Linked DNA regions of Kineococcus sp. NBC_00420. The protein of the gene in region 1 interacts with the protein of each later gene in a pairwise test. Links are inferred from orthologs where the notes say so. Each region holds a gene or a part of one and is shown on either strand. Other genes may lie near its edges.

Evidence for each region. The genes of interacting proteins can lie anywhere in the genome.
Region 2: the proteins of pcrA (region 1) and lpdA interact in binary tests that used the Escherichia coli proteins (3 or more experiments, as listed by UniProt). The link is inferred for Kineococcus sp. NBC_00420 from one-to-one orthologs.

What each region holds. Positions count from the first base shown.
Region 1 is NZ_CP107930.1:3,785,906-3,790,255, reverse strand. The notes cover bases 577-3,626. They hold pcrA (DNA helicase PcrA), read right to left. Parts: upstream 3,248-3,626; coding sequence 905-3,247; downstream 577-904. Other genes in these bases: OG218_RS18710 (TetR/AcrR family transcriptional regulator), read left to right, coding at 3,353-3,626; OG218_RS18720 (alpha/beta fold hydrolase), read left to right, coding at 577-933. In the rest of the region: OG218_RS18725 (hypothetical protein), read left to right, coding at 1-134; more of OG218_RS18720, read left to right, coding at 190-576; more of OG218_RS18710, read left to right, coding at 3,627-3,934; OG218_RS18705 (MMPL family transporter), read left to right, coding at 3,936-4,350. UniProt on the Escherichia coli protein: A helicase with DNA-dependent ATPase activity. Unwinds DNA duplexes with 3'-5' polarity. Translocates on single-stranded DNA with 3'-5' polarity. Initiates unwinding more efficiently from a nicked substrate than double-stranded DNA.
Region 2 is NZ_CP107930.1:4,777,215-4,780,254, forward strand. Bases 1-2,952 are described here. They hold lpdA (dihydrolipoyl dehydrogenase), read right to left. Parts: upstream 2,191-2,952; coding sequence 811-2,190; downstream 1-810. Other genes in these bases: sucB (2-oxoglutarate dehydrogenase, E2 component, dihydrolipoamide succinyltransferase), read right to left, coding at 1-746; OG218_RS23385 (hypothetical protein), read right to left, coding at 2,394-2,783. UniProt on the Escherichia coli protein: Lipoamide dehydrogenase is a component of the glycine cleavage system as well as of the alpha-ketoacid dehydrogenase complexes.

The sequences.
Region 1 (4,350 bases):
CTCACCAGGGGACGGACCTGCGGTGGACCCTGCTGGTCGAGGACCAGCTCCCCGAGCCGTCGTCGCTGGGGCACCTGCGTCGCCGGGTGAACCAGCTGATCAACGCGAACCTGCGGTACACGTTCGGGCAGTAGCCCGCAGCGCCGCTCCGACGCGCCGGTCACCCGTTCCGCCCCGAGGATGGGCGCTGTGAGCACCACTGTCGTCTGTCTGCACGCCCTCGGGTCGAGCCGCCTCGCCTTCGACGCGCTGGCCGCGGAACTCGGTCCGGAGTTCGAGCTCCGCGCGCTCGACCTGCCGGGTTTCGGCGACGCACCGGTGGAACTCGGGACCTCGGTACGGGCGATGGCCGACCACGTCGTGCAGCGGCTCTCGGCGGTGGACGACGACTGGATCCTGCTGGGGCACAGCATGGGCGGGAAGATCGCATCCGTCGTCGCGGCGCGGGCGCTCGCCGGGGAACTCCCACCCCCTTCGGGGGTGCTCCTGCTCGCCGGCTCCCCGCCGGTCCCCGAGCCGATGGCGGAGGAACGCCGGGCGCTCATGCTGTCCTGGGTGCAGGACGGCCCGCTGGACGCCGCCGCCGCCAGTGAGTTCGTCGCGACGAACGTGGGCGGACCCCTGGAACTCGCGGCCGCGGAACGCGCCGTCACCGACCTGCTCCGCTCCTCCCCGCTGGCCTGGCGGAACTGGCTGGAGTTCGGGTCGCGGGAGGACTGGTCCGAGCGGGTCGGGGTCCTCGACCTGCCCGCGGTCCTCGTGGCGGGCGGTGCGGACGGTGACCTGGGCGAGAACGCCCAGCGGGAGCTGAACGGGGTGGCCTACCCCCGGGCGACGTTCGTGACGTTGCCCGGGGCGGGTCACCTGCTGCCGCTGGAACGTCCCCGCGAGGTGGCGTCCGTGGTCAGAGCTTCTCGACCGGCGCGTACCTGAGCAGCAGCCGTTTCGTCCCCTCGGACCGGAAGTCGATGTGCGCGATGGTCTTGTCGCCCTCGCCCTCCATGCGCACGACGGTGCCGAGGCCGAAGGAGTCGTGCGTCACCCGGTCGCCGGGGTTCAGGGTGATGACCGGCCGGTTGCCGGCGGAACGCACCCCCGGGCGTTGGGAGATCCGCGACGCGGCGCTCGGGGAGGCGACGTTCTGGAACGCCGACTGCGCACGCTTCCACTCGACCAGCGTCGCGGGGACCTCGTCGAGGAACCGTGACGGCGGGTACTGCTGCGGTGCGCCCCAGGCGCTCCGGACGGCCGAGCGGGACAGGTAGAGCCGTTCGCGCGCCCGGGTCAGGCCGACGTAGGCGAGGCGACGTTCCTCGGCCAGCTGGTCGGGGTCCCCGAGGGAGCGCATGTGCGGGAAGGTCCCGTCCTCCATGCCGGTGAGGAACACGACGGGGAACTCCAGCCCCTTCGCCGTGTGCAGCGTCATGAGCGTCACGACACCGTCGTCCTCGGCACCGGCAGGGATCTGGTCGGCGTCGGCCACGAGGGAGACGCGTTCCAGGAAGTCCGAGAGGGTCCCCTCGGGGTTGTCCTCGGAGAACTCCTCGGCCACCGCGACGAGTTCGGAGAGGTTCTCCACCCGGGACTCGTCCTGCGGGTCCGAGCTCGCCCGGAGTTCGGCGAGGTAACCGCTCTGCTCCAGGATCGCCTCGAGCACCACGGAGGGGGCGGCCCCCGACTCCGCCAGCGTGCGCAGGTCGTGGATCAGCTGGGCGAAACCCTGGATCGCGTTCAGGGAGCGCGACACCAGACCGATCGCCTCGTCGGCGCGGTCCAGCGCGGCGTTGAAGCCGATCCGCTCGCGTTCGGCCAGCACCACGATCGCGGCCTCGGCCCGTTCGCCGATCCCGCGCTTGGGGGTGTTGAGGACGCGGCGCATGTTCACCGTGTCGTCGGGGTTGTCGAGGACGCGCAGGTAGGCGACGGCGTCCTTGACCTCCCTGCGCTCGTAGAAGCGCGTCCCGCCGACCACCTTGTAGGGCAGCCCGGTGCGGATGAAGACCTCCTCCAGCGAACGCGACTGCGCGTTCGTCCGGTAGAAGACGGCGACGTCCTTGTACTTCAGCGATCCCGCGTCGTGGAGGCGGTCGACCTCCTCGGCGACGAAGGCGGCTTCGTCGTGCTCGTCGTCGGCGACGTACCCGACGATCTGCTCCCCCGCGCCCGAGGCCGTCCAGAGGTTCTTCGGCCGGCGGTCGTCGTTGAGCTTGATGACCTCGTTGGCCGCGGTCAGGATGTTCTGCGTCGAGCGGTAGTTCTGCTCCAGCAGCACCGTCGTCGCGTCCGGGTAGTCCTGCTCGAACTCGACGATGTTGCGGATCGTCGCGCCGCGGAAGGCGTAGATCGACTGGTCCGCGTCACCGACGACGGTCAGCTCCCCGCGCGGGACGGGGCCCTCACCGGTGCCGACGAGTTCCTTCACCAGCATGTACTGCGCGTGGTTGGTGTCCTGGTACTCGTCGACCAGCACGTGGCGGAAGCGTCGGCGGTAGTGCTCCGCGACGTCCGGGAAGGCCTGCAGGAGGTGCACCGTGGACATGATCAGGTCGTCGAAGTCCATGGCGTTGGCCTGGCGCAGCCGCTGCTGGTACATCCGGTAGGCCTTCGCGAGGACGCGTTCGGTCTCGTTGCCGCTCTCGGAGTTCGCCCGGTCGAAGAAGGTCTCCTCGTCGACGAGCTCGTTCTTGAGGTTCGACACCATCGTCGACATCGCCCGCGGCGCGTGCTTCTTCGGGTCCAGCTGCAGCTCGCGGCCGACCATCGCCATGAGCCGCTGGGAGTCGGCGGAGTCGTAGATCGAGAACGACGTCCGCATCCCCAGGTGCTGGGCCTCGCGGCGCAGGATGCGCACGCAGGCGGAGTGGAAGGTCGAGACCCACATGCTGCGGGACCCCATCCCCACGTTCACACCGACCTGGTCGCCCACCAGGGCGGCCACGCGTTCGCGCATCTCGGCGGCGGCCTTGTTGGTGAAGGTGATCGCGAGGACCTGCCCGGCGGTGGCACGGCCCTCGGCGAGCAGGTAGGCGATGCGGTGGGTCAGGACCCGCGTCTTGCCCGAGCCGGCGCCCGCGACGATCAGCAGCGGAGACCCCGCGTGCACGACGGCCTGGTGCTGCTGCGGGTTCAGCCCCTCGAGCAGGGCAGCCGGGTCCGCCCCCCGGCGCGGGGTCGGCGCGGTCCTGCCGCCGTTCGGGTCGCCGCTCGAGGAGGGGCCCAGCGGGAGGTCGTCGAAGAGAGTGCTCATCGTGGGTCAAGGGTAGGCCTCACCTCCGACACGACCCACCGCCCGCGATGGACCGAACCGGTCCTTGTGCGACCGACTCGGTCCACACCGGTCTACAGTGGTCGGGTGCCCCGGTTGACGAAGGAACAGATCGACGAGGAGATCCTCGAGGCGGCGGCGGCGCTGTTCGCCCGCCACGGGATCGAGCAGACCTCGGTGCAGCGGGTGGCCGACGCGGTCGGCTACTCCAAGACCGGTCTGCTGCACCGCTTCCCGAGCAAGGAGGCGCTGGAGGAGGCGACCGTGGCGCACACGGTCGGGCACTTCGAGCGCATCGCCACCCAGGTGACGGACCTCCCGACCGGTCCCGGGCGCGACCGGACCGTGGTCGAAGCCCTCGTCGCCCTCGCCGAGCGACGTCCCGGGCTCGTCTCCTTCATGCTGACGACGATCAGCCAGGGGGCGCTGTCCTCCGACCGGTTGGACCACCTCGGCGAGGTGCTGTTCCGCTCCTTCGGCACGGAGATCGTCAAGAGCGAGCAACCGCCCAGCGCCGCCGTCCTGGACCGCGGCGTGCGGATCACCACCGCCGTCAGCGGGCTCGCCGTCACCTCGCTCGCCTTCCGCGACCTCGACGCCGCGACCGTCCGCCCCCACCTGATCACCGCTGCGCTCGCCGCGCTCGGGCACACCGCCGAGGAGAACTGAGATGGCGACCTTCCTGCACCGCCTCGGAGCCGGCGCGTTCCGCCGCCGCGGCCTCGTCGTGGCCGTCTGGGTCCTGCTCCTCGCCCTGACCGGGGTCGGCGCCGCCACCCTGTCGGGGAAGACGGTGAACTCCTTCGAGATCCCCGGCCAGGAGTCGACGACCGCGCTGCGCCTCATCGGGGAGGAGTTCGGCGACACCGCGAACGGCGGATCGGCCCAGGTCGTCTTCGAGGTGCCCGAGGGTCAGCAGATCACCTCGGCGGAGAACTCGGCGAAGGTCCTCGCCGCCATCCAGGAGCTCAACGGCCTCGACGGGGTCGCGGGCGCGAGCAACCCGCTCGACGCCGCGAACCCCGTCGTCTCCCCCGACCTGCGCGCCGCCTACAGCACGGTCAGCTACCCGGTGCAGGCGTCGG
Region 2 (3,040 bases), 990 kb from region 1 along the record:
TGCGACTGCGCGGTCTCGCGCTCCGCGACCTCGTCGGCCAGGGACTCCTCCCGCGGCGACTCCTGCGGCGCGGGGGTCTCCTCCTGCGGGGCCGGGGACTGCGCGGAGGCGTCGCCGATGCGGGCGAGGTCGGCGCCGACGTCGGCCGTCTCGTCCTCGCCGACGAGGATCTCCAGCAGGGTGCCGGCGATCGGGGAGGGGATCTCGGTGTCGACCTTGTCGGTCGAGACCTCGAGGAGCGGTTCGTCGACCTCGACGCTGTCCCCGACGGCCTTGAGCCAGCGGGTGACGGTGCCCTCGGTGACGGACTCACCGAGCGCGGGCATCTTGACGGGCTCGCCACCACCGGAGCCGGCGGAGGGCGCAGCAGCCGGGGCCGGGGCGGACGGGGCCGCGGGTTCGGGCTCCGGTGCGGGTTCGGGCTCCGGTGCGGGTTCGGGCTCCGGCGCGGGTTCCGTGCTCGACTCCTCCTGCGGCGCCGGCGCGGACTCCCCACCGCCCTGCTCGCTCGCCTCACCGATGCGGGCCAGGTCGGCGCCGACGTCGGCCGTCTCGTCCTCGGGCACGAGGATCTCCAGCAGGACACCGGCGATCGGCGAGGGGATCTCGGTGTCGACCTTGTCGGTGGACACCTCCAGCAGCGGTTCGTCCACCTCGACGGTGTCACCGACCGACTTCAGCCACCGCGTGACGGTGCCCTCGGTCACGCTCTCACCGAGAGCGGGCATCTGCACCGAGTTCGACATGTCTTCGGTTCTCCTCACGGACGTTCTCCGGCGCCCGGAGGACGCCGCGGGTTTCAGTTTCGGGTCAGGAGTGGGAGTGCAGCGGTTTCCCGGCCAGCGCCAGGAACGCCTCTCCGACGGCCTCGTTCTGGGTGGGGTGGGTGTGCACGAGGGCGGCGACGTCCTCGGGGTAGGCCTCCCAGTTCACGATGAGCTGCGCCTCGCCGACCTGCTCGCTCATGCGGGAGCCGACCATGTGGACGCCCACGACGGGGCCGTCCTTCTGCCGGACCAGCTTGACGAAACCGGTTGTGCCGAGGATCTGGCTCTTGCCGTTGCCCCCGAGGTTGTACTCGAGGACGTCGACGTCACCGAACTTCTCCCGGGCCTTGGCCTCGGTGAGGCCGACGGAGGCGACCTCGGGCTCGCAGTAGGTCACCTTCGGGATGCCGAGCTCGTCGACAGGTTTCGGGTCGAGACCGGCGATCTCCTCGGCGACGAAGATGCCCTGGGCGAACCCGCGGTGGGCCAGCTGCAGGCCGGGGACGATGTCGCCGACGGCGTAGACGCCGGCGACGTTGGTCGCGAGGCGCTCGTCGGTGAGGACGAACCCGCGGTCCATCGTGATGCCCTGTTCCTCGTAGCCGAGGCCGGCGGTGTTCGGACCACGACCGACGGCGACGAGCATGAGGTCGGCGTCGAAGGTCTTGCCGTCCTCGAGGGTGACGACGACACCGGAGTCGGTCTGCTCGACCCCCTTGAAGCGGACGCCGAGGGAGAACGTGATGCCGCGCTTGCGGAACGCGCGCTCGAGGGCCTTGCTGGCCGCCTCGTCCTCGAGGGGGACCAGGTGCGGGAGGGCCTCGACGATCGTCACGTCGGCACCGAAGGAACGCCACACGCTCGCGAACTCGACGCCGATGACCCCGCCGCCGAGGACGATGACCTTCTCGGGCACCGAGTCCAGGCCGAGGGCCGTCTCGCTGGTCATGATCCGGCCACCGATCTCGAGGCCGGGCAGGCTGCGGGAGTAGGAACCCGAGGCCAGGACGACGGACCGGCCCGTGTAGCGCTGACCGTCGACCTCGACGGTGTTCTTCGCGACGAGCTTGCCGGTCCCGGAGATCAGGTCGATCTTGCGGGACTTCACGAGCCCCTGCAGACCCTTGTAGAGGCGCGCGATGACGCCGTCCTTGTACTTGTTGACGCCCGCCATGTCGATGGACTCGAAGGAGGCGCGGACCCCGAAGGTCTCCGACTCCCTGGTCGTGTCGGCGACCTCGGCGGCGTGCAGGAGGGCCTTGGTCGGGATGCACCCGCGGTGCAGGCAGGTCCCTCCGAGGAGGTCCTTCTCCACCAGGGCCACCTTCAGGCCCAGCTCGGCGGAACGCAGTGCGGCGGCATAGCCCCCACTACCTCCCCCGAGGATGACGACGTCGTACTGCTGCTCGGCGGCACCTGCCACGAAATGCTCCTGAGGTCGGCTGTGCTGGCGACTGCTCCGTCGCGATCCTCTCACCACGTCCCGCACGCAGCGCGAGGGGGTGTGTGAGCGAGCGGTGACGCTGGGGGGCAGGGCTGGACGCACGACAGCGCCCGGTCCCGGGGGAGCAGGCGCTGTGTGCGGGGGGTTCGGTTCGTCTGGACCGGCAGGTCTGGAGGAGCGGTTCAGCGCTCCTTCTCGGAGGTGACCGATTCCTTGCGGTCCACCGCGGACTCCTTGCGCAGGGTCGCGGATTCCTTGCGGGCGACCGTGGACTCCTTGCGCTGCGTGCTGGATTCCTTGCGGGCGACCGTGGATTCCTTGCGCTGGGTCGCGGACTCCTTGCGGTCGACCGTGGACTCCTTGCGCTGCGTCGCCGATTCCTTGCGCTCGACCGTCGAGGTCGCCTTCAACCCGGGGGCCACCTTGGCGGTCGTGAGGGTCGCGGACGGGGCAGCCGACGCGACGGCCGCCGAGGCCAGACCGCCACCGGCCAGGACGGCGGTGGCCGCGAGACCGGCGGCGAGACGCGCGAGGCGGCGGGAGGAGCGGGACGGGATGGCGGTGCTGGACATGGTGCCTCCGTGACGAGAGCCCCGGTGCACACCGGGGAGCTGTGCGATGTACCGAACCGGTCGGCGTGGTGACGCCCCCGAACTAGGTCGTCACCGAGAGCATATAGCTAGTTGCAGAGAGTGCACGAGTTGTCTCGGAAATGATCACTCGATCAGCAGGCCGGGGCTTCTTCGATCATGGAAACCGTCGGTGAACAGCCTCTGATGCAGAGGTTCCCGTTCCCAGAACGTTTCACCACGGGAATCGGACCGAGAAG